Regions from separate parts of the Streptomyces sp. NPDC060002 genome, predicted to be linked through region 1. Evidence: riboswitches for the same ligand, from Rfam matches in the RefSeq annotation. Region 1 holds a riboswitch; each other region holds the start of a gene.
The links. A riboswitch is a leader RNA that binds a small molecule or an ion and turns the genes downstream of it on or off. The one in region 1 is predicted to bind S-adenosylmethionine.
Positions count from the first base shown of each region.

Region 2: linked by a shared signal. The riboswitch ahead of ACFWBD_RS21885 (putative leader peptide) and the one ahead of thrC (threonine synthase) in region 1 are both predicted to bind S-adenosylmethionine.
Region 3: linked by a shared signal. The riboswitch ahead of ACFWBD_RS30145 (aminotransferase class V-fold PLP-dependent enzyme) and the one ahead of thrC (threonine synthase) in region 1 are both predicted to bind S-adenosylmethionine.
Region 4: linked by a shared signal. The riboswitch ahead of ACFWBD_RS01840 (amino acid ABC transporter permease) and the one ahead of thrC (threonine synthase) in region 1 are both predicted to bind S-adenosylmethionine.

Region 1 covers NZ_JBHWUW010000004.1:275,295-280,107, forward strand. Annotated here, with positions in the region: gene ACFWBD_RS06535 (cold-shock protein) at 1-118, opposite strand, end outside; gene ACFWBD_RS06540 (MoaD/ThiS family protein) at 607-882, opposite strand; gene thrC (threonine synthase) at 1,017-2,333, opposite strand; SAM riboswitch class I at 2,352-2,517, opposite strand; gene ACFWBD_RS06550 (glucosyl-3-phosphoglycerate synthase) at 2,687-3,631, shown strand; gene ACFWBD_RS06555 (trehalose-6-phosphate synthase) at 3,748-4,813, shown strand, end outside.
Region 2 covers NZ_JBHWUW010000024.1:81,663-86,475, forward strand. Annotated here, with positions in the region: partial or broken gene ACFWBD_RS21875 (kinase) at 113-349, opposite strand; gene ACFWBD_RS21880 (SAM-dependent methyltransferase) at 590-1,405, shown strand; SAM riboswitch class IV at 1,552-1,661, shown strand; gene ACFWBD_RS21885 (putative leader peptide) at 1,696-1,812, shown strand; gene ACFWBD_RS21890 (ABC transporter substrate-binding protein) at 2,026-3,648, shown strand; gene ACFWBD_RS21895 (ABC transporter permease) at 3,657-4,616, shown strand; gene ACFWBD_RS21900 (ABC transporter permease) at 4,613-4,813, shown strand, end outside.
Region 3 covers NZ_JBHWUW010000043.1:36,378-41,190, reverse strand. Annotated here, with positions in the region: gene ACFWBD_RS30155 (hypothetical protein) at 1-958, shown strand, start outside; gene ACFWBD_RS30150 (Lrp/AsnC family transcriptional regulator) at 1,064-1,345, shown strand; gene ACFWBD_RS30145 (aminotransferase class V-fold PLP-dependent enzyme) at 1,378-2,739, opposite strand; SAM riboswitch class IV at 2,919-3,035, opposite strand; gene trpD (anthranilate phosphoribosyltransferase) at 3,216-4,280, opposite strand; gene ACFWBD_RS30135 (cytochrome bc complex cytochrome b subunit) at 4,425-4,813, opposite strand, start outside.
Region 4 covers NZ_JBHWUW010000001.1:405,999-410,811, forward strand. Annotated here, with positions in the region: gene ACFWBD_RS01830 (transporter substrate-binding domain-containing protein) at 1-326, opposite strand, end outside; gene ACFWBD_RS01835 (amino acid ABC transporter ATP-binding protein) at 399-1,202, opposite strand; gene ACFWBD_RS01840 (amino acid ABC transporter permease) at 1,199-2,179, opposite strand; SAM riboswitch class IV at 2,576-2,695, opposite strand; gene ACFWBD_RS01845 (glutathione S-transferase C-terminal domain-containing protein) at 2,762-3,658, opposite strand; gene ACFWBD_RS01850 (NAD(P)-dependent oxidoreductase) at 4,081-4,813, opposite strand, start outside.

The sequences.
Region 1 (4,813 bases):
TGCGGTAGCCGTCCATCTGAATCGCGCTGTAGTGGACGAAAACATCCGCACCACCGTCGACCGCGATGAAGCCGTACCCCTTCTCCGCGTTGAACCATTTGACGGTGCCCTGAGCCATGCCTAACTCCCCTATTACTGGCCCTTGCACAGATCCACACTTCGCGGATCCGGGTCAGACCTCACCCCCCGGTTGGCTTGGGGGCGTGCGCCGGAACGCGTCGACCGCGGCCGAATGTATCTGTCCAACTGCCGTCTGCAACAGGTCAGTCGGACGAGAATTCCGGACGCGTGGGATCCGGAATGTGGCGAGAATTCGCCTGAATTGAGGGCAAGTCGGGCCCTACATAAGCCACAAAAGCCACGAGAGAGGCGCAGACATTGGCTGCTTCTTGTCGGGCGTGGGGCAGAAATCAAAGGTTCCGGATACGGCGATCCGGACCGGGTTCCCCAACTGTACCGCGCTCAACCACACTGAATTGCCCCCTCCGCTTCTATCGCGGAGAGGGCAATTCGATGAACGCTCGGTAATCGCTGTTACCGACGGTTACTACCGATGGGTACTGAACGACGGTCAGTCATCCGCCCAGCGGTCGCCCGCCCGTCGGCTCAGCCACCGGCGACGGCCGGGATGATGGAGACGCCGGCGCCGTCCGGGGTGGCCGTCTCCAGACCCTGCTCGAAGCGGACGTCGTCGTCGTTCACGTAGACGTTGACGAACCGGCGCAGCTTGCCCTGGTCGTCCAGGACCCGGGCGGCGATGCCGGTGTGGTTCTTCTCCAGATCGGAGATGACCTCGCCGAGGGTGGCACCCTGGGCACTCACCTCGGCCTGGCCGCCCGTGTAGGTGCGCAGGATGGTGGGGATGCGGACGTTGACGCTCATGTCTTGTGATCTCCGGTCGGGTAGTAAGCCTCAGGGGCGCGGGGCCGTGCGGATCGTGCCGCTGCCGCCGCGTGGGCGCGACCGGCCCACACCGGCCCGCAGCGCCCATACGGTCTTATAGCGGAGCGCCCCGCTCAGGACGCGAGGCCGGCCTCTCGGAAGGAGTCGAGGTTCGGACGGATGGTCGCGGTCAGCCCGGTGCCGGCCACCGCGTCCAGGGTCTTCAGCCCGTCGCCCGTGTTGAGGACGACGGTCGTCCTGGTCGGGTCGAGAAGACCGTTCTCGATCAGCTTGCGCGTCACACCCACCGTCACACCACCGGCGGTCTCCGCGAAGATGCCCTCGGTCCGCGCCAGCAGCTTGATCGCGTCGACGATCTGCTCGTCGCTCACGTCCTCCACCGCGCCGCCGGTGCGCCGTGCGATGTCGAGGACGTACGGACCGTCCGCCGGGTTGCCGATGGCCAGCGACTTGGCGATGGTGTTCGGCTTCTGCGGGCGGACCACGTCGTGCCCGGCCTTGTAGGCGACGGAGACCGGGGAGCAGCCCTCGGCCTGCGCGCCGAAGATCTTGTACGGCCTGTCCTCGACCAGCCCGAGCTTGATCAGCTCCTGGAGGCCCTTGTCGATCTTCGTCAGCTGCGAGCCGGAGGCGATCGGCACGACCAGCTGGTCCGGCAGCCGCCAGCCGAGCTGCTCGCAGATCTCGTACGCCAGCGTCTTGGAACCCTCGGCGTAGTACGGCCGCAGGTTGACGTTGACGAAACCCCAGCCCTCGCCCGCCGAGTCGCCGATGAGCTCGGAGCAGAAGCGGTTGACGTCGTCGTAGTTGCCCTCGATGCCGACGAGTTCGCCGCCGTAGATCGCGGCCATGACGACCTTGCCCTGTTCCAGGTCGTGCGGGATGAACACGCAGGAGCGGAAGCCCGCCCGGGCGGCGGCGGCGCCGACGGCTCCGGCCAGGTTGCCCGTGGAGGAGCAGGAGAGCGTGGTGAAGCCGAACGCGCGGGCGGCCTCGATGGCCTGGGCGACGACCCGGTCCTTGAAGGAGTGCGTCGGGTTGCCGGAGTCGTCCTTGACGAAGAGCTTGCCGGCGTCGACGCCCAGCTCGCGGGCGAGGTTGTCGGCCTGGACGAGCTTGGTCCAACCGGGGTTGATGTTGGGCTTGTCGGCCACGTCCGCCGGGACCGGCAGCAGCGGCGCGTAGCGCCAGATGTTCGCGGGTCCGGCCTCGATGCGCTTGCGGAGCTCCTCCGTGTCGTAGGAGGAGAAGTCATACGCGATCTCCAGCGGGCCGAAACACTCCTCGCAGGCGAACACCGGGCCGAGGGGCACACGGTGACCGCACTCGCGGCAGTTCAACGCCGCGGCCGGACCGAGGTCGACAGCAGAGGACGTCGTAGAGTCGGTGGTGCTTGCATCAGCGGTGCTTGCAACAGTCTGCGCAGCCATGTGAGGCGAGGCCCTTTCTCCTCATCTTCCTCACGACGCATCTCGCCGTGAGACGGATTTGGCACCTTCCCGAGCCGGGAGCCTCGCGGAGCGATCACCACATGTGTCAGTGATCGTCACGAGACCGGCTGGAGGGTTGCCGGGGCTTCATCGGGCCGTATCCCTCTGCCCCTCTGGATGAGCGGTATGAAGTTGTCGACGGGGGCGACCTCGGACATGCGATGGTCATCCGCGTTGTTCAAGACTGTAACCGAAGGCCAGGACAGTTGAGATAGTCGTCCGAACCGCGAGATGGATCACACGGTCACCTCCTGTGCACCCGGTGTGATCACGACAGTGAGGAGCCGCGGACTGTGCTTCCAGAAACTGAGCGCTGGCTGACCACCCGCTCCTGGTCCGTGACCGATCGTCCGCTGCACCGGATCCTGGCCGCGAAGCGCGCCACGAACCAGTCGGTGTCCGTCGTCCTGCCCGCGCTGAACGAGGAGGAGACGGTCGGCGACATCGTCGCGATCATCCGTCACGACCTCATGCACCAGGTCCCGCTCGTCGACGAGATCGTGGTCGTCGACTCGGGATCGACCGACCGCACGTCCGAGGTCGCCGCGGCGGCCGGCGCGCGGGTCGTCCACCGGGACGACATCCTGCCGCGCATACCGGCCGTGCCCGGCAAGGGCGAGGTCCTGTGGCGCTCCCTGCTGGTCACCACCGGGGACATCGTCTGCTTCATCGACGCCGATCTGAGGGAGTTCTCCTCCGACTTCGTCTCGGGGATCGTCGGCCCGCTGCTCACCGACCCCGGGGTGGATCTGGTCAAGGGCATGTACGACCGTCCGCTGGGCGGCGCGGCCGGCCAGGGCGGGAGGGTCACCGAGCTCATGGCCCGCCCGCTGCTCAACATGCACTGGCCGCAGCTGGCCGGATTTGTGCAGCCGCTCGGCGGGGAGTACGCGGCCCGCCGCGGTCTGCTGGAGCAGCTGCCGTTCCCCGTCGGCTACGGCGTGGAGCTGGGCATGCTGGTCGACGCCCTGCACCTGGTGGGGCTCGACGCCCTGGCCCAGGTCGACATCGGCGTGCGCAAGCACCGTCACCAGGACGGCCAGGCGCTGGGCCGGATGGCGGCGGCCATCTACCGCACCGCCCAGCTCCGGCTGGCCCGCGGGCACCTGATCCGCCCGTCCCTCACCCAGTTCGAACGGAGCATGGACGGCTTCGAGCCGCGCACCTACTCCGTGGACACCGAGGAACGGCCGCCGATGGCGGAGATCGCGGAGTACGCGACCCGCAAGGTCGCGTGAGGGCCGGACGGGCCGTATACGGCATGCCGCCGACAGCGGCGACACGGCCGGACACGGCCCGTCCACACAGCGCGACCGTACGTTTGAGCGTTTCCCGACCGGGCTAGGTTGGGCGTATGGCTTCCACGCACGACACTGCAGCCCGGGCCGCCGAGGTGCTGGTCGCGTCCAACCGCGGCCCGGTCTCCTACGAGGTGCGCGAGGACGGCTCGCTGCACGCGAAACGCGGCGGCGGCGGGCTGGTCTCCGGCCTGTCCGCCATCGGGCCCGACACGGGCGCCCTCTGGGTGTGCTCGGCGCTCTCCGACGGCGACCGGGAGGCCGTCCGGCGCGGCGTCGGCGAGGAGGGCGTGCGCATGCTGGCCATTCCGGCCGACGTGCACGCCGACGCGTACAACGGCATCGCCAACTCCGTGCTCTGGTTCGTCCACCACCTGCTCTACCAGACACCGCTGGAGCCCGCCTTCGACGCGGAGTTCCGCCGCCAGTGGGCGTCGTACGAGACCTACAACCGGGCGTTCGCGGAGGCGCTGGCCCAGGAGGCGGCGGACGGCGCGGCCGTCCTCGTCCAGGACTACCACCTGTGTCTGGTCCCCGGGATGCTCCGCGAGCTCCGCCCCGACCTGCGCATCGGCCACTTCTCGCACACGCCGTGGGCGCCGGTGGACTACTTCGCCCTGCTGCCGGGGGACATCCGCGAGCAGTTGCTGACCGGGATGCTCGGCGCGGACCGCCTGGGCTTCCTCACCCGGCGCTGGGCGGACGCGTTCACCGCGTGCTGTACGGAGTTCGCCGACGGCCCCGGCAAGACACAGATCGGCGTGCACGGCCTCGGAGCGGACGCCGACTTCCTGCGCGAGCGCGCGCACCGGCCCGACGTCGAGGAGCGCCTGACGGCGCTGCGGGCGGAGATCGGCGAGGGCCGCAAGGCGATCGTCCGCGTCGACCGCACCGAGCTGTCGAAGAACATCGTGCGCGGGCTCCTGGCCTACCGGCAGCTGCTCGACGACCACCCGGAGTGGCGCGAACGGGTCGTCCACGTGGCCTTCGCCTACCCGTCCCGCCAGGACCTCGCCGTCTACCGCGACTACACGGCCGAGGTGCAGCGCCTGGCCGAGGAGATCAACGAGCAGTACGGCACGCCCGGCTGGACCCCGGTCCTGCTGAACCTCAAGGACGACT
Region 2 (4,813 bases), on a different contig from region 1:
CCGCGGAACTCCACCTCGATGATCTTCACCGGTCGCCGGCCCAGTCGCCGTTGACGTCTGCGGCGAGGGAGTGCTTGCCGTTCGTCGTGGTGAACGCCACGGAACCGGAGCCGTGGATGCCCGCGTCCAGGGCATGGCGGGCAACGGCCTCGATCACCCCGATGTTCGCCGCGCCGGGCCGGTCGTGCTCGCGCAGCACGATCCGGCGGAGGTTCTCCTGCGCGACCAGGGCCAGGCCCCGGCCGAACCTCTCGCGCAGACCGGCCGCCACCGCCGACTTGCCCGAGGCGCTGTTGCCGCGCAGGACGACCAACCGGGTCTCGGGGGTACCCACCGTCACGGCGGCCACGCTACCGGCACGGCGGACACCACCGGTACGCACAGGGCGAGGTGGGGGGCCCGGGAGAGCTGCGGCGGCTCGCGCGACGGTACGGACGCACCGGCCCGCATGGGGGCGTAAACCGGGAATCTTCCGTGAGGGCACTGTTCGAACCCATCGAAAATGTGAACGGGTGTACGTACCGGGGTCGTTGGGACGTAAGTTGTGGCTCGAACTGCCCACGCCTCGCCTGAAAGACGGACGCCCCTCATGACCGACCATGTGACCACGCCCGGACCAGCGGCACATCAGAAGATCGACACCTCCGTACCGCACTCGGCCCGCATCTGGAACTACTGGCTGGGCGGGAAGGACAACTACCCCGTCGACGAGCAGGCCGGCGACGCCTACACCGCCGTGTTCCCCGGCATCGTCACCATCGCCCGCAGCAGCCGCGCGTTCCTGCGCCGCAACATCACCTACCTGGTCTCCGAGGCGGGCATACGGCAGTTCCTGGACGTCGGCACCGGCCTGCCCACCGCCGAGAACACCCATGAGGTCGCCCAGCGTCTCGCTCCCGAGACCCGGATCGTCTACGTGGACAACGACCCGCTGGTCCTGGCCCACGCCCGCGCCCTGCTCTACTCCACCGCGGAGGGCGCGACCTCCTATGTCGACGCCAATGTGCTGGAGCCTGAGCGCATCCTGGCGAGCGCCGCCGAGACGCTCGACTTCAGCCGTCCCACCGCGCTCATCCTCAGCAACATCCTGGGCCACGTCGCCGACTACGACCAGGCCCGCTCCATCGTCACCGGTCTGATGGCGGCCCTGCCGTCCGGCAGCTACCTTTCCGTCAACGACGGTTCGCGGGGCATCGACCCGGTCTTCGAAGCGGCCCAGGACGCCTACAACGAGAGCGGCGCCGTCCCGTACAACCTGCGCTCCGTCGACGAGATCACGGCGTACTTCGACGGCCTGGAACTCCTGGAGCCCGGGGTCGTCCCGGTCCCCCTCTGGCGCCCGGAGGCAACCGCCCCCGCCCCGGCCGTCATCGCCGAGCACGGCGGCCTCGCCCGCAAGCCGTAGCCACTTACGCGGGCGCCCCCTCACCGGACGGGCGGCCCGCGCTCATCACACTCCGCCGCACCCGCCGTCACGGCGGGTGCGGCGGAGGTGTTCAACTCTCCTGCCGATATTGACGGATAATGTCAGCGCTCCGTAAGATCGACCCCGGCATTGAGTGTCAGCGTCAAGCCCTGGCTAGCTGACCGGCAACCCTCCTCCGCGGTGGGGTGCTCCAGGTGAAAGCCCGGCAGGGTCACCGACTCTGCAAGCGCGTGGCTCCGGTTCAGGGGCCTGAGAGGTGGAGGTCCAGCGTGCGGCACAGCGGCAACCTGAGTGCCTCGAGCGCGACCGCGGCGCCGTTCTCCAACTTCTCGCGCCGACGCCACATCGACCTGCAGCGTTCCGCCAGCTGTCTGTGTCAGGGCTGATCACGCCCCACCTCGCAGGCTGACCCCCGCCCACGGCGCGGTCACGCCGTCATCGACATGGCCGTCGACACAGTCATCGACGCCCCCTCCCCCTGAACAGTTCTGAGCAGTGTCGGTCCGTGCCCCGTGCGTGGCCGGCACCCTCCGCGCATCGCCATGGCCGCGTTCCGCTCCGGCATGTGCGCGGTGACCTTGGAGTAGGAGAACCTCCCCGTGACAGCGCATCCGGATTCCCGTACCCACCGGTGGGCGGCGCTCGCCGCACTCGTGACCGGCAGCCTGCTGCTCAGCGCCTGCTCGTCGGGCGACAGCGGCGGCTCGAGCGGCGCGGGCGGCAGCCCGAAGTCGGGTGGCACCCTGACCTTCGCGGTGGGTTCCGACGCCGGCTGCGTGGATCCGCAGCAGGTGGGCAGCAACGACACCATCTACTCACTGCGTCAGGTCGTGGACTCCCTGACCGACCAGGACCCCAAGACCGGCAAGACAGTGCCGTGGCTCGCGAAGAGCTGGGACGTCAGCTCGGACACCACGACGTTCACGTTCCACCTGAGATCAGGCGTCACCTTCAGCGACGGGACACCGCTGACCGGGCAGGTGGTCAAGGACAACTTCGACGCGGTGCCGGAGCTCGGCGCCCTGGGCACGCTCGCCCAGGGATACCTGAGCGGTGTGGAGAGCACCACCGCCGTGGACCCGCTCACGGTGCGGGTGAAGTTCAAGCAGCCCAACGCGCAGTTCCTCCAGGCCACGGCCACGCATTCGCTGGGCATCGAGTCGTCGGCGAGCGTGCTCAAGAGCCCGCAGGAGAAGTGCAGCAAGGGAGTGGTCGGATCCGGGCCGTTCGTGCTGGACGGCTACGTGCAGAACCAGTCGATCACCCTGGCCAAGCGCGCCGAGTACGCCTGGGGTTCCTCGCTGTGGACCAAGCAGGGCGAGGCGTACCTGGACAAGCTGGTGTTCAAGGTGGTGCCCGAGGCGGGCGTGCGCACCGGCAGCCTCCAGTCCGGCCAGGTCAACGCGATCGGCAGCGTCGGGCGGGCCAACGAGGCGGCACTCCAAGGCGGTGCGGTGAACCTCCAGGCACGGGCCAACCCGGGCGTGGTGTTCAACCTGGGGCTCAACAACTCCCGGCCGCTCTTCAAGGACGCGAAGGTACGTCAGGCCATCCTGTTCGCCATCGACCGGCAGCAGATCGTCGACGCCGTGTTCCCGACCGGCACCGAGCCGGCGACCAGCATCCTGGCGCACACCACACCGGACTACACCGACCTCGGCGCCGACCTGGCCTTCGACGCCGCCAAGGCGAAGTCCCTCCTGGACGCGGCCGGCTGGAAGGCGGGCAGCGACGGCGTCCGGGTCAAGGGCGGCAAGAAGCTGAGCCTGACCGTCAAGTGGTTCGCCAACGCGGCCACCAACCAGCCCGCGCTGGAACTGATCCAGCAGCAGCTCAAGGCCGTCGGTGTCGAGGTGGTGCTCAAGCAGCTCCAGATCGCCCAGTTCTCCCCCACCCTTCAGTCCGGTGACTTCGACGCGGTGTGGGGCAACGTGACCCGGGCCGACCCTGACATCCTGCGCAGCTCGTACTCCACCCAGCTGGCCAACTTCTACCACCTGCCGGCCACCGCGCTGGACACCGCGCTGACCCAGCAGGCCGCGACGACGGATGCGGCGAAGCGCAAGCAACTCGTCACCCAGGCACAGCAGTTGATTGTTTCGAACGCGTATGTCGTACCCGTGGTGGAGCTGCAGACCCAGCTGGGGGTGGCGAAGAAGGTGCACAACCTCGCCTTCGAGGCCTCCAGCCGGATCCAGCTGCACGACACCTGGATCGGGTAGCGGCCGGCATGCGTCTCTACGTGGTCAAGCGTCTCGCGCAGGCCCTCGGGGTGCTGTGGGCGGCCTACACGGTGTCCTTCCTCGTGCTGGACTACCTGCCCGGTGACCCCGTCTCGGCGATGGCCGGCGCGGGAGCGGACACGGGGCAGGTCGATCCGGCCCAACTCGCCGCGCTGCGGCACGAGTACGGCTTCGACAAACCGGTTCTCGCGCAGTACGCCGACCATCTCGGCAGGGCGGTGCGCGGCGACTTCGGCGACTCGGTGTCCACCGGCCGGCCGGTGACCTCGACGCTGGCCGACGCGCTGCCGCAGACCCTCCAGCTGACCGGGGCTGCGCTGCTGCTCGCGGTGGTCCTCGGCGGTGGCCTGGCGGTCCTGGCGACCCACACCACCCAGCGGTGGTTGCGGCAGCTGCTGCTGTCGTTGCCACCGCTGGGGGTGTCGGTGCCGACGTTCTGGGTCGGGCTGGTGCTCGTCGAGCTGTTCTCCTTCCGGACGAGGCTGTTCCCCGCGTTCGGCAACGACGGGCTGCGTGGCCTGGTGCTGCCCGCGGTGACGCTGGCGATCCCGACCGGCGCCCTGGTGGCGCAGGTGCTGGCCAAGAGCCTGCTCACGGCGCTGGACCAGGCCTATGTGGAGACCGCCCGGGCCAAGGGCGCCGGCCGGCTGCGGATTCATCTGCGGCACGCGCTGCGCAACGCCTCGTTGCCGGCTCTGACGGTCGTCGGACTGCTGGCCGGTCAGCTGATCGCCGGTTCGGTCGTCGTCGAGACGGTGTTCTCCCGCGACGGTCTGGGCCGGGTGACCGCCGCCGCGGTCACGGTCCAGGACATCCCGCTGGTCCAGGGGGTCGTGGTGTTCGGGGCGCTGATCTTCGTGGCGGCCAATCTGATCGTCGATCTCGTCTACCCGCTGCTGGACCCGCGGATCGTGGTGGCGGCGAGCAGGAAGGTGCGTCCCGCATGAGCCGGACACTTGCCGACGATGCCACCGCCGGAGCCGCCGGAACGGCCGCAACGGCGGGAGCTGCCGAAGCGGCGGGACCCGTCGAAGCCCTGGCCGGCCTGGCCCGGCCGGTCGATCCCGGTGCCGAGCCGGGCCCCGCGAGTGCCGGGCGCGGAGCCGGACCACGACGGTTCCCGCTGTTCCTGCTGCGCAGGCCC
Region 3 (4,813 bases), on a different contig from region 1:
CTGGCTGCTCACCGACGGCGAGCGCAGCCAGGTGGTGCTCGGCGTCCATCACGGGGTGGCCGACGGCCGCTCGGCCTTCGCCGTGCTGGACGAGTTCTGGCGGTACTACACCGCCCTCGCGGCCGGCGGGAGCCCGTCCGCCGAGCGGCGCGAGGAGCTGCCCGAGGCCGTCGACACCCGGCTGGCCGGCGCCCTGCCGGACGCGGAGGTCGACGCCCTGGTCGACGCGATCGCGCAGGGCGGGCCGGCCGACGCCAAGCCCGCGACCCTGCCCACCGAGGGGGTGGGGCGCCCGGACCGGCCGGCTGCGACGCGCCGCTTCGTGGTCGACCGGCTGGAGTTCCCCGCGGAGACCACCGACGTCGTGGTGGCCGCCGCCCGGACCCGCGGGGTGACCGTCAACAGCCTTGTCACAGGGCTGGTTCTGACCGCCGTACGCGCACAACTCGCGCCTGAGCAGGGCCCGTTGACGATGACTTGCGGTCACGGCGTCGACCTGCGCACCCGACTGAGCCCCGAACTGCCCCTGAGCACCGTGCTCAACTGCATCACCGGCCTGCAGACCACGCTGGCCGTCCGCCACGACGACCGGCCGGAGACGGTGGGCCGGGAGGTCGCCGACCAGGTGGCCGGCGCGCTGGCGCGGCGCGACCCCGAGCGGTTCCTGCTGGCCGCGCTGCGGGCCGGTGCCCGGGGCATCGCGGTGCCCGTCCCGGTCGTCAGTTACGGGATCTCCAACGTCGGGCGGATCCCCGCGCACCCCGTCCCCGGGGATGTGGAGCTGCTCCGCTTCGGCGGTACGGCCAACGCGCCGGGCATGCCGCCCAAGATCGGGGTCGCCAGCTTCGGCGGCCGGCTGCTCGTCCAGAACGAGTACGACAGCTGGACGTACGCCCCCGAGCAGATGCGGCGCCTGCGTGAGACGCTGCGCGGTTCCCTGACGGATCTGGTCCGCTGACCGCGGCTGTGCGGCGCTGCCCGCCACCGTCCCTTTGGTGAGCCACCGCTCACGTCATAGAGTGAAGCCCGCCCAGCTCCGGCCCCCCGAGGGAGAGAACCAGCCGTGATCACCGCGATCGTCCTCATCAAGACCAGCGTGGACCGGATTCCCGAGATCGCGGAGCGGATCGCTTCGCTGGACTCCGTCAGCGAGGTCTTCTCCGTCACCGGGACGTACGACCTGATCGCCATGGTGCGGGTGAAGGAGCACGAGGACCTGGCGGAGGTCATCCCGGGCAGCATCAGCAAGATCCCCGGCGTGGAGGGCACGGACACGCACGTCGCCTTCCGTACCTACTCGCAGCACGACCTCGAGGCGGCGTTCGCGATCGGGCTGGACTCCTGACCGCCTGAACACCGCCTCCGGCGGACCGTCGCTCACACCTCGGGCACGCAGCGGCCGTCTTCCGTCCGGTACTGCCACTGCGCGCCCTCGCTGACCAGCTCGCGCACCGCGTTCACGAAGCGGTCCACGTGCTCGTCCGGGGTGCCCGCGCCGAAGCTCACCCGGATCGCGTTGAGGGACTTCTCGCCGGGCGCCGCCTCGGGGGCCCCGCACTCGCCCTGGGTCTGGGGGTCGCTGCCCAGCAGCGTGCGGACCAGGGGGTGGGCGCAGAAGAGACCGTCGCGGACCCCGATGCCGTACTCGGCGGAGAGGGCGGCGGCGAAGTGGGAGCTGTTCCAGCCCTCGACGACGAAGGAGATCACTCCGACCCGCGGGGCGTCGTCGCCGAACAGGGAGAGCACCTTCACCTGCGGGACCTCGGCCAGGCCGTCCCGCACCTTCGCGATCAGGTACTCCTCCCGCGCGACCAGGCTGTCGAAGCCCGCCTCGGTGAGGGCCTTGCACGCCGAGGCGATGGAGTAGGCGCCGATCACGTTCGGGGAGCCGGCCTCGTGGCGGGCGGCGTTCTCGTGCCACTCCACGTCCACTCCCCCGTCCTCGCGCCGCGTGACCTTGCGGCTGGCGCCGCCGCCCGCGAGGTAGGGGTCGGCCTCGGCCAGCCAGTCGGCACGGCCGGCCAGGACGCCGGCGCCGAAGGGCGCGTACAGCTTGTGGCCGGAGAAGGCCACCCAGTCGACGTCGAGCTCCTGCACGGAGACCGGGTGGTGCGGGGCCAGCTGGGCGGCGTCCAGGACGATCCGGGCGCCGTGCGCGTGCGCGGCGGCCGCCAGCTCGCGCACCGGCCACAGCTCGCCGGTGACGTTCGAGGCGCCGGTGACGCAGACCAGGGCCGGGCCGTAGGGGTCACGCCCGGCGAGGGCCCGCTCCAGCGTCTCGACGGCCTGGCGCGGGGTGCGCGGGGCGTTGAGGTAGGTGACCCGGGCGTCCTTCCAGGGCAGCAGCGAGGCGTGGTGCTCGGTCTCGAAGACGAAGACCTGGCAGTCGGCGGGCAGGGCCCGGGCCAGCAGGTTGAGGGAGTCCGTCGTCGAGCGGGTGAAGACCAGCTGGTCGTCGGGCCGGCAGTCCAGGAACTCGGTCACCGTCCTGCGGGCGTTCTCGAAGAGGTCCGTGGACAGCTGCGAGAGGTAGCCGGCGCCCCGGTGCACGCTGCCGTAGTACGGGGCGTAGGCCGCCACGTCGTCCCAGACGCGCTGGAGGGCGGGGGCGCTGGCCGCGTAGTCGAGCGCCGCGTAACTGACCTCGCCGCCCGTCACGAGCGGGACCGTGACATCCCGTCCCAGAACGGGCAGCTGTGCACAAACGGTACGGGCGGCGGCAGCGGTGGAGACAGACATGGCGAACTCCCGTGAGAGGCAAGGGGGAACCGCCGTGCGAGCGGACATGGCTCGAGCACGGAGGAAGGTGAAAGGGGTGTGCGGAGGCGGGGCTCTACGCCCTATCGCATTCGCTTGCTCACGGAAGGCTCCCTCGACGACCAGGACCCCTGGTGGCGCTCACTCGGAAGAGTGCGAGGGGTCCGCGCTTGCCGTAGACCTCGCTGCCTACGGCCTGGTCTTCACCCGGGGCACCCCGCCACGGACGGAGGGTTGCCGGACAGTCGGCCGGGGCCTCATGACTGTCACTCATGACCTGGTACAGGAACGTACGTGAAGTGATCGCCGCCCCGCAACCCGTGTCCGGATCGCGGGACGGCCCGGGGCAGAGCCCCGAAGGAGCGCGGGGCTCATGTGCGGCTCCGCCGCGTGGGCGCGACCGGCCACGACGGCGCCGCGGACGACCCACGGCCCTCGCGGCACCGCAGGCGGAGCGCCTACGCGTTGCTGGCGGCCACCCAGCGCTCCAGGGCCCGCTTGGCCGCTCCCGAGTCGATCGACTCCGCCGCCCTGTCCATCCCGGCCCGCAGCTGCTCCGCCAGCGTCCCGGTGCCCGGCTCGAGCGCCACGAGCGCCGCCGCCGAGTTGAGCAGCACGGCCTCGCGCACCGGGCCCGTCTCGCCCTCCAGGAGGCGGCGGGCGACCTCCGCGTTGTACGACGGGTCCCCGCCCCGCAGGGCCTCGACCGGGACCAGCTCCAGGCCGACGTCACGCGGGTCGAAGGACTCCTCGGTGACCTTGCCGTCGCGGACGACCCACACATGGGACGTGGCCGTCGTGGTCAGCTCGTCGAGACCGTCGTCGCCCCGGAAGACCAGGGACGAGTTGCCGCGCTCGGCGAAGACGCCCGCGACGACCGGCGCCATGCGCGGGTCGGCGACCCCGACCGCCTGGGCCCGCACCTTGGCGGGGTTGGTCAGCGGGCCGAGCACGTTGAACACCGTGCGGATGCCCAACTGGCCGCGCGCGGCGCCCACATGACGCAGCGCCGGGTGGAACTTGATCGCGAAGCAGAAGGTGATCCCGGCCTCCTGGGCCACCTCGGCCACCCGCCGCGGGGTCAGCTCCAGATTGACGCCGAGCTTCTCCAGGACGTCCGAGGCGCCGGACGCGGAGGACGCGGCCCGGTTGCCGTGCTTGACGACCGTGGCGCCCGCGCCGGCCACGACGATCGCCGACATCGTGGAGATGTTGACCGTCTTCGCGCCGTCGCCGCCCGTGCCGACGATGTCGACGGTCGGGCCGGGCACCTCGATCAGGTTGGCGTGCTCGTACATCGCCCGGACCAGCCCGTTGATCTCCGCGACGGTCTCGCCCTTGGCCCGCAGCGCCACCACGAACCCGGCGATCTGCGCGTCGGTCGCCTCGCCGCGCATGATCCGGTCGAGCGCCCAGAACGTGGCGTCGGCGTCCTGGTCGCGGCCGTACAGCAGGCCGTTCAGCACCTCGGGCCAGGAACGGCCCGCCGCGGTGTCGCCTCCAGCGGGGGTCACAGCGCTCATAGCCGCTCCTGCGTGTGTCGTCGTGTGCGTCGTGCGCCTCGTGACAAGGTGCCACCCCACCCTATCCAGCCGGTGGGCACGGCAAAGGGCCCCGTCCGAAGACCGGACGGGGCCCTTTCCTGTGGCGTGGCGACGCCTCAGCGATCAGTGGTGGCCGTGGCCGCTCGTGATCTCCTTGTACTCCTCCACGGTGGGCTTCGGAATCTGCTGGTCCTCACCGAAGTACGCCCCGCTGATCTTGGCGCGGAGCTTCTCCTTGCTCTTCACCTTGCGCTCGACACCGTTCTCGTCGACAGCGGCGCCGATCGCGGCCGGCTCGTACTGCTCGTGCGACGTGAGGGTGTGCAGCTGCTCCTGGCTGAGCGGCTCGTGGATCTCGATGAACTCACCGTGCGGCAGGCGCTTGATGGTGCCGGTCTCACGACCGTGCAGCACCTTGTCCCGGTCCCGGCGCTGGAGGCCGAGGCAGATCCGCTTGGTGAAGACATACGCGATGACCGGTCCGACGAAGAAGAAGATCCGGACGAACCAGG
Region 4 (4,813 bases), on a different contig from region 1:
GTGAGGGTCTTCTGGTCGTCGCCGACGTAGGCGAGCGGGGCGAAGCCGGAGGGCAGGGCGCCGATGCCGATGTTCAGCTTGCCGCTCTTCCTGATCGCGTCGGGCAGTCCGGCGCTGATGGACTTGACCTCGGAGACCTTCAGGGCGGTCTCCTCGGCCGCGCCGTTGGACACCCGGCCGATGGTCACGCTGCCGGCGGCGCTGCCGGTCGTGGTGGCGGCCTCGCTGTCACCACCGCAGGCGGCGAGCCCGGTGGCGAGGGTGGCGACCGCGGTCGCCGCGGTGATGCCGCGAATCAGGCTGCGTCGGGTGAAGTGGGCAGACATGGCCGTCCTTTGTGACTGGTGTGACTGGGCGAGAGGGTGGTGGCGTGGGGGGAAGTCGGGGGCGCGTCGGTGTCAGAGCACCTTGCTGAGGAAGTCCCGCGTCCGCTCGTGCTGCGGTTTGTCGAGGACCTCGCTGGGCGGGCCCTGCTCGACGATCTTCCCTTCGTCGATGAAGACGACCCGGTCGGCCACCTCGCGGGCGAACCCGACCTCGTGGGTGACGATGACGAGCGTGGTGCCGCTGGTCGCCAGGTCCTCGATGACCGCGAGGACCTCGCCGACGAGCTCGGGGTCGAGGGCGGAGGTGGGCTCGTCGAAGAGGATGACGCCGGGGCGCAGCGCGAGGGCGCGGGCGATGGCGACGCGCTGCTGCTGGCCGCCGGACAGCTGCCGGGGGTAGGCGCCGGCCTTGTCGGCGAGGCCGACCCGGTCCAGGAGTTCGCGGGCCAGTTCCAGGGCGGCGGACTTGGCGAGCCGCCCGGTGGCGACGGGCGCGGCGGCGACGTTGTCCAGCACGGTCAGGTGCGGGAAGAGGTTGAAGTTCTGGAAGACGAAGCCGATCCGGCCGCGCTGGGTCAGGATGGCGCGTTCGCTCAGCTCGCGCAGCCGGTCGCCGTTGCGGCGGACGCCGATCAGCTCGCCGTTGACGCTGACGTAGCCGATCTCGGGCTTCTCCAGGTGGTTGATGACCCGCAGCAGGGTGGACTTGCCGGAGCCGGACGGGCCGAGGATCACGGTGACCTCGCCGGGCCGCACGGTCAGGCTCACGCCGTCCAGGACCCGGTGGGCGCCGTACCACTTGTGCACGTCGTGCACCTCGACGGCGGCGGGCACGATCGCGGCGGTGCCGGCGCTCTGCACGGTCTCGGTGGTCATACGGCGGCCTCCCGGCGGATGCGGCCCCGCAGGTCGGTGAGACCGGTCCGCAGTTTCTGCAACGGCGTCGGCGGCAGGGAACGCGTGGCGCCCCGGGCGTAGTACCGCTCGACGTAGAACTGGACGACGGAGACGAGGCTGGTCAGGATCAGGTACCAGACGGTGACGACCAGCAGCAGCGGCACGATGTCGCCGGGGTAGGTGGCCCCCATGGTCTGCGCGGTGCCGAACAGGTCGAGCAGCGACACGTAGAAGACCAGCGAGGTGGACTTGACCAGGCCGATCAGCTGGTTGACGTAGTTCGGCGTGATCGACCGCAGGGCCTGCGGGAACACGATCTTCCAGAACTGGTAGCGCTTGGGCAGACCGAGCGCGGCGGCCGCCTCGTGCTGGCCCTGGTCGACGGAGAGGATGCCACCGCGGACCACTTCGGCGGCGTAGGCCGCCTCGTTGAGGCTGAGGCCGATGACGGCGATCACCATGTCGGTGGCCAGCCGGGACTCGTCGAAGCGGAAGAACGCCGGACCGAAGGGAACGCCCACGCTCAGGGTCTGGTACAGAGCGCTGAAGTTGTAGAGGAAGAGCAGCACCACGATCAGCGGGATGGAGCGCAGGGCCCATACGTAGGTCCAGCTGACCGCGCGCAGCACCGGGCTCTTCGAGAGCCGGGCGAGGGCGAGCAGGATGCCGCCGAGGAGGCCCAGCACCGCGCTGTAGGCGGCCACTTCCAGGGTGATCAGCAGTCCGTCGAGGATCACCGGCCGCAGGAACCAGTAGCCGAAGCGGTCCCACTGGTAGAAGGGGTTGGAGATCAGTCCGTGCGTGAACTGCGCCACCAGGACGAGGGCCACGGCGGTGGCGATCCAGCGGCCGGGCTTGCGCAGCGGCTGGACGCGCTGGGCGGTCAGCCTCTCTGACGGGACGTCGATGACGGGCGCGGCCTCGGCGAGGGTCACGGCGCCTGGGGGTTCACTCATGAGGGGCTCCGGCGGGAGTCGGACACCCCGGGTCACGGCGGACGTGCGTGGCCGGACACGCTTCGGCGGGGCGGCGGGAACCGCTCCGGGGGCGCGAACAGGGCATGGCGCACGGATGCGTACGGGAGACCGGGGTGGGGCGGACAACGGCACACCGCTCGGGCGGTGTTCGTCAGGAACGCGGCGGCGGGGCTGCGGTGCGAGGGGTTCGTTCAGCCCCGACAGCGGGCACGGCCCGGTGCGGTACACAGTGCGCTGTTCACACGCAGGAGGTCGACGGCGCGGTTGGCGACGAGGATGTCGAGGTACGGCCGTACGCAGCCCCGGGGGCGACGCGGCGCCGTCCGATGAGCTGCGTACATGTCCGTCACCGTCACTGTTCCGGCCCCTGAGGGGCCCTCGCGCTTACCGATACGTCATTACCGAAACGTCGGTCCGGTCGTCACCTGGGGCACCCCACCGCGGAGCGAGGGTTGCCGGTCAGCTAGCCAGGGCTTGTCGCTGACGCTCATGACCGTTCTGGGCCGTAAGTAAGACAGTTGCCCGAACGAATGTCAACGGCGGTCCAGTGGATGGACCGGGTCAGGGCCGGTTGACCTGCGGTCGGACCGCCGAACCGTCTGCCGCGTGGGTCTCCCAGTCCAGGATCTGGACAGCTGCGCCGGCGGCCTCCAGGCCCTGGCAACGGGCGTGGTGACGGCGGGCGATGGCGTCCAGGTCGAGGTGGGCGCCGAAGGCCGGGTGGGCGGCCAGCCGACCGGCGTAGGCCCACAGGGCGGGATGGTCGGCGATGCGGTGCACGGCGGCCGCGTCGAGGTGGTAGCGGTGCACGGTGTCGAGTTGGACCAGGGCGACCCACAACTCGACGTCGGAGGCGGTGATCTGATCACTGATCAGGTACTCGTGGGCGCCGAGCCCCCGCTCCAGCACCCCGAGCGTGGTGAGCAGCGTGTCGAGGGCGGCGGTGCGCTCCGTCTCCTCGATGTCGGCCGCTCCGGCGCGCTGGGCCGCCTCCTCGACGCCCTGGGCGCACATCCGCTCGACGGCCTCGATCTGCGACTCCGCGCCGCACGGGTACAGGGTGGGCCGGCCCCCGCCGAACCGCCGGGCCAGGTCGCGGGCGATGTCGGGGCCGTGGCTGCTGACGATGCGGCCCGACCAGTCGTCGCTGAGCACCGGCGCGAGGGCGGGTCCGGTGTACCGGTGCGCGCTGGCGTCGTACAGCGGACGCAGCGCCGAGTGGCCCCCGTCGGGACAGTCCGGGACGGCGGGCAGGAAGGTGACCGGGCAGGCCTTGTCCAGGCCGAGGAGGCTGTGGGTGACGGCGATGCGCAGACAGTCGGGGTCGGCCGCCGCCAGGTGGAGGCGGTAGCGGCGCGGCACGGCGTAGTGGCCGCTGCGCGCGTCCCGGCCGATCCGGCCCCGGAAGGCGGCGGTGGGCCGGGCGGACGGGTGGGCGGCCAGTGGTGTGACGGACATGACTCTCCCCGGAGGCGGGACGCACGAGGGACGTGCGCGCGGCGGATGCGACGTCGAAGAGGGAGGTGCGGACCTCGTCCGCTCGTGCCGGGTGCGGCCGCGTCCAGGGGACACCGCCGGTGCGGTTCGGCGCGGGGACGGGCCCGGCTCAGTCCTGGAACCTGATGGCGCTGCAGACGCGCTTCAGGTCGATGTGACGGCGGGAGGTGAGAAGGGGCGACGACCACGCCGTGCGGCTCGCGCGGCCGGTGATCGGCTCCTGTCGCCCCATTGTTTCCCTACCCGTTCACTAGGATTCCCGGATCGAGTGTCGATCCGCCTCGGGCCTCCGTCAAGGGGGCGTCCACCAGGTGAGTACCGGGCGGGTACGGGGCGGGTGCCGGGGCTGCCGGGGGGGGAGCTCCGGGAGCCGGAGTTCTCCCTCACCGCCCCATGGCGTCCAGGGCCGCGCGGGCGGCGTCCCGGACCGAACCTCGCCCGGCCCGGCCGGCCGCGTTCGCGACCTCGCTCAGCAGGCGTACGTCCTTGGCCAGCAGTCCGCCCGCGTGCGCGCCGATGCGGTCGAGGGTGCCGCCGGCGTCGGCGACCCGCTCCAGCGCGAAGCTGGCGGCGCTGCCTCGATGCAGGATCCGGCCGAGGACCACCGGATCGAGGCCCAGGGCTCCGCCGAGCGCGAGGGTGTCGGCGGCCAGTCCCAACTGAGCTGTGAACAGTGTGTTGTTGAGCAGTTTGGCGACCTGCCCCGAGCCGACGGGGCCCAGATGGACGACCGGATCGCCGTACGTGGCGAACACCGGCCGGCAGGAAGTGAACACCTCCGGGTCCCCGCCCACCATGACCAGCAGGGCGCCCTGCTCCGCGGCCCGGCCGCCGCCGCTGACGGGAGCGTCCAGCACGGACACACCCTGCGCCGCGGCCCGCTCGGCGAGGCGGCGGCAGGTGTCGGGGTGGACGGTGGAGTGCACCGCGATCACCCCGCCGGGCCGCAGTCCCTCCAGTACGCCGGAGGCGACCTGCTCCACATCCGCGTCGGCCACCACGCACAGGCACACCAGGTCGCTGCCGGCGGCCAGTTCGGCCGGTGAGCCGGCGACCCCGGCGGCGGTGCCGGCGAAGGGTTCGAGGCCGACGGGGTTGCGGGCCCACAGGGTGGTC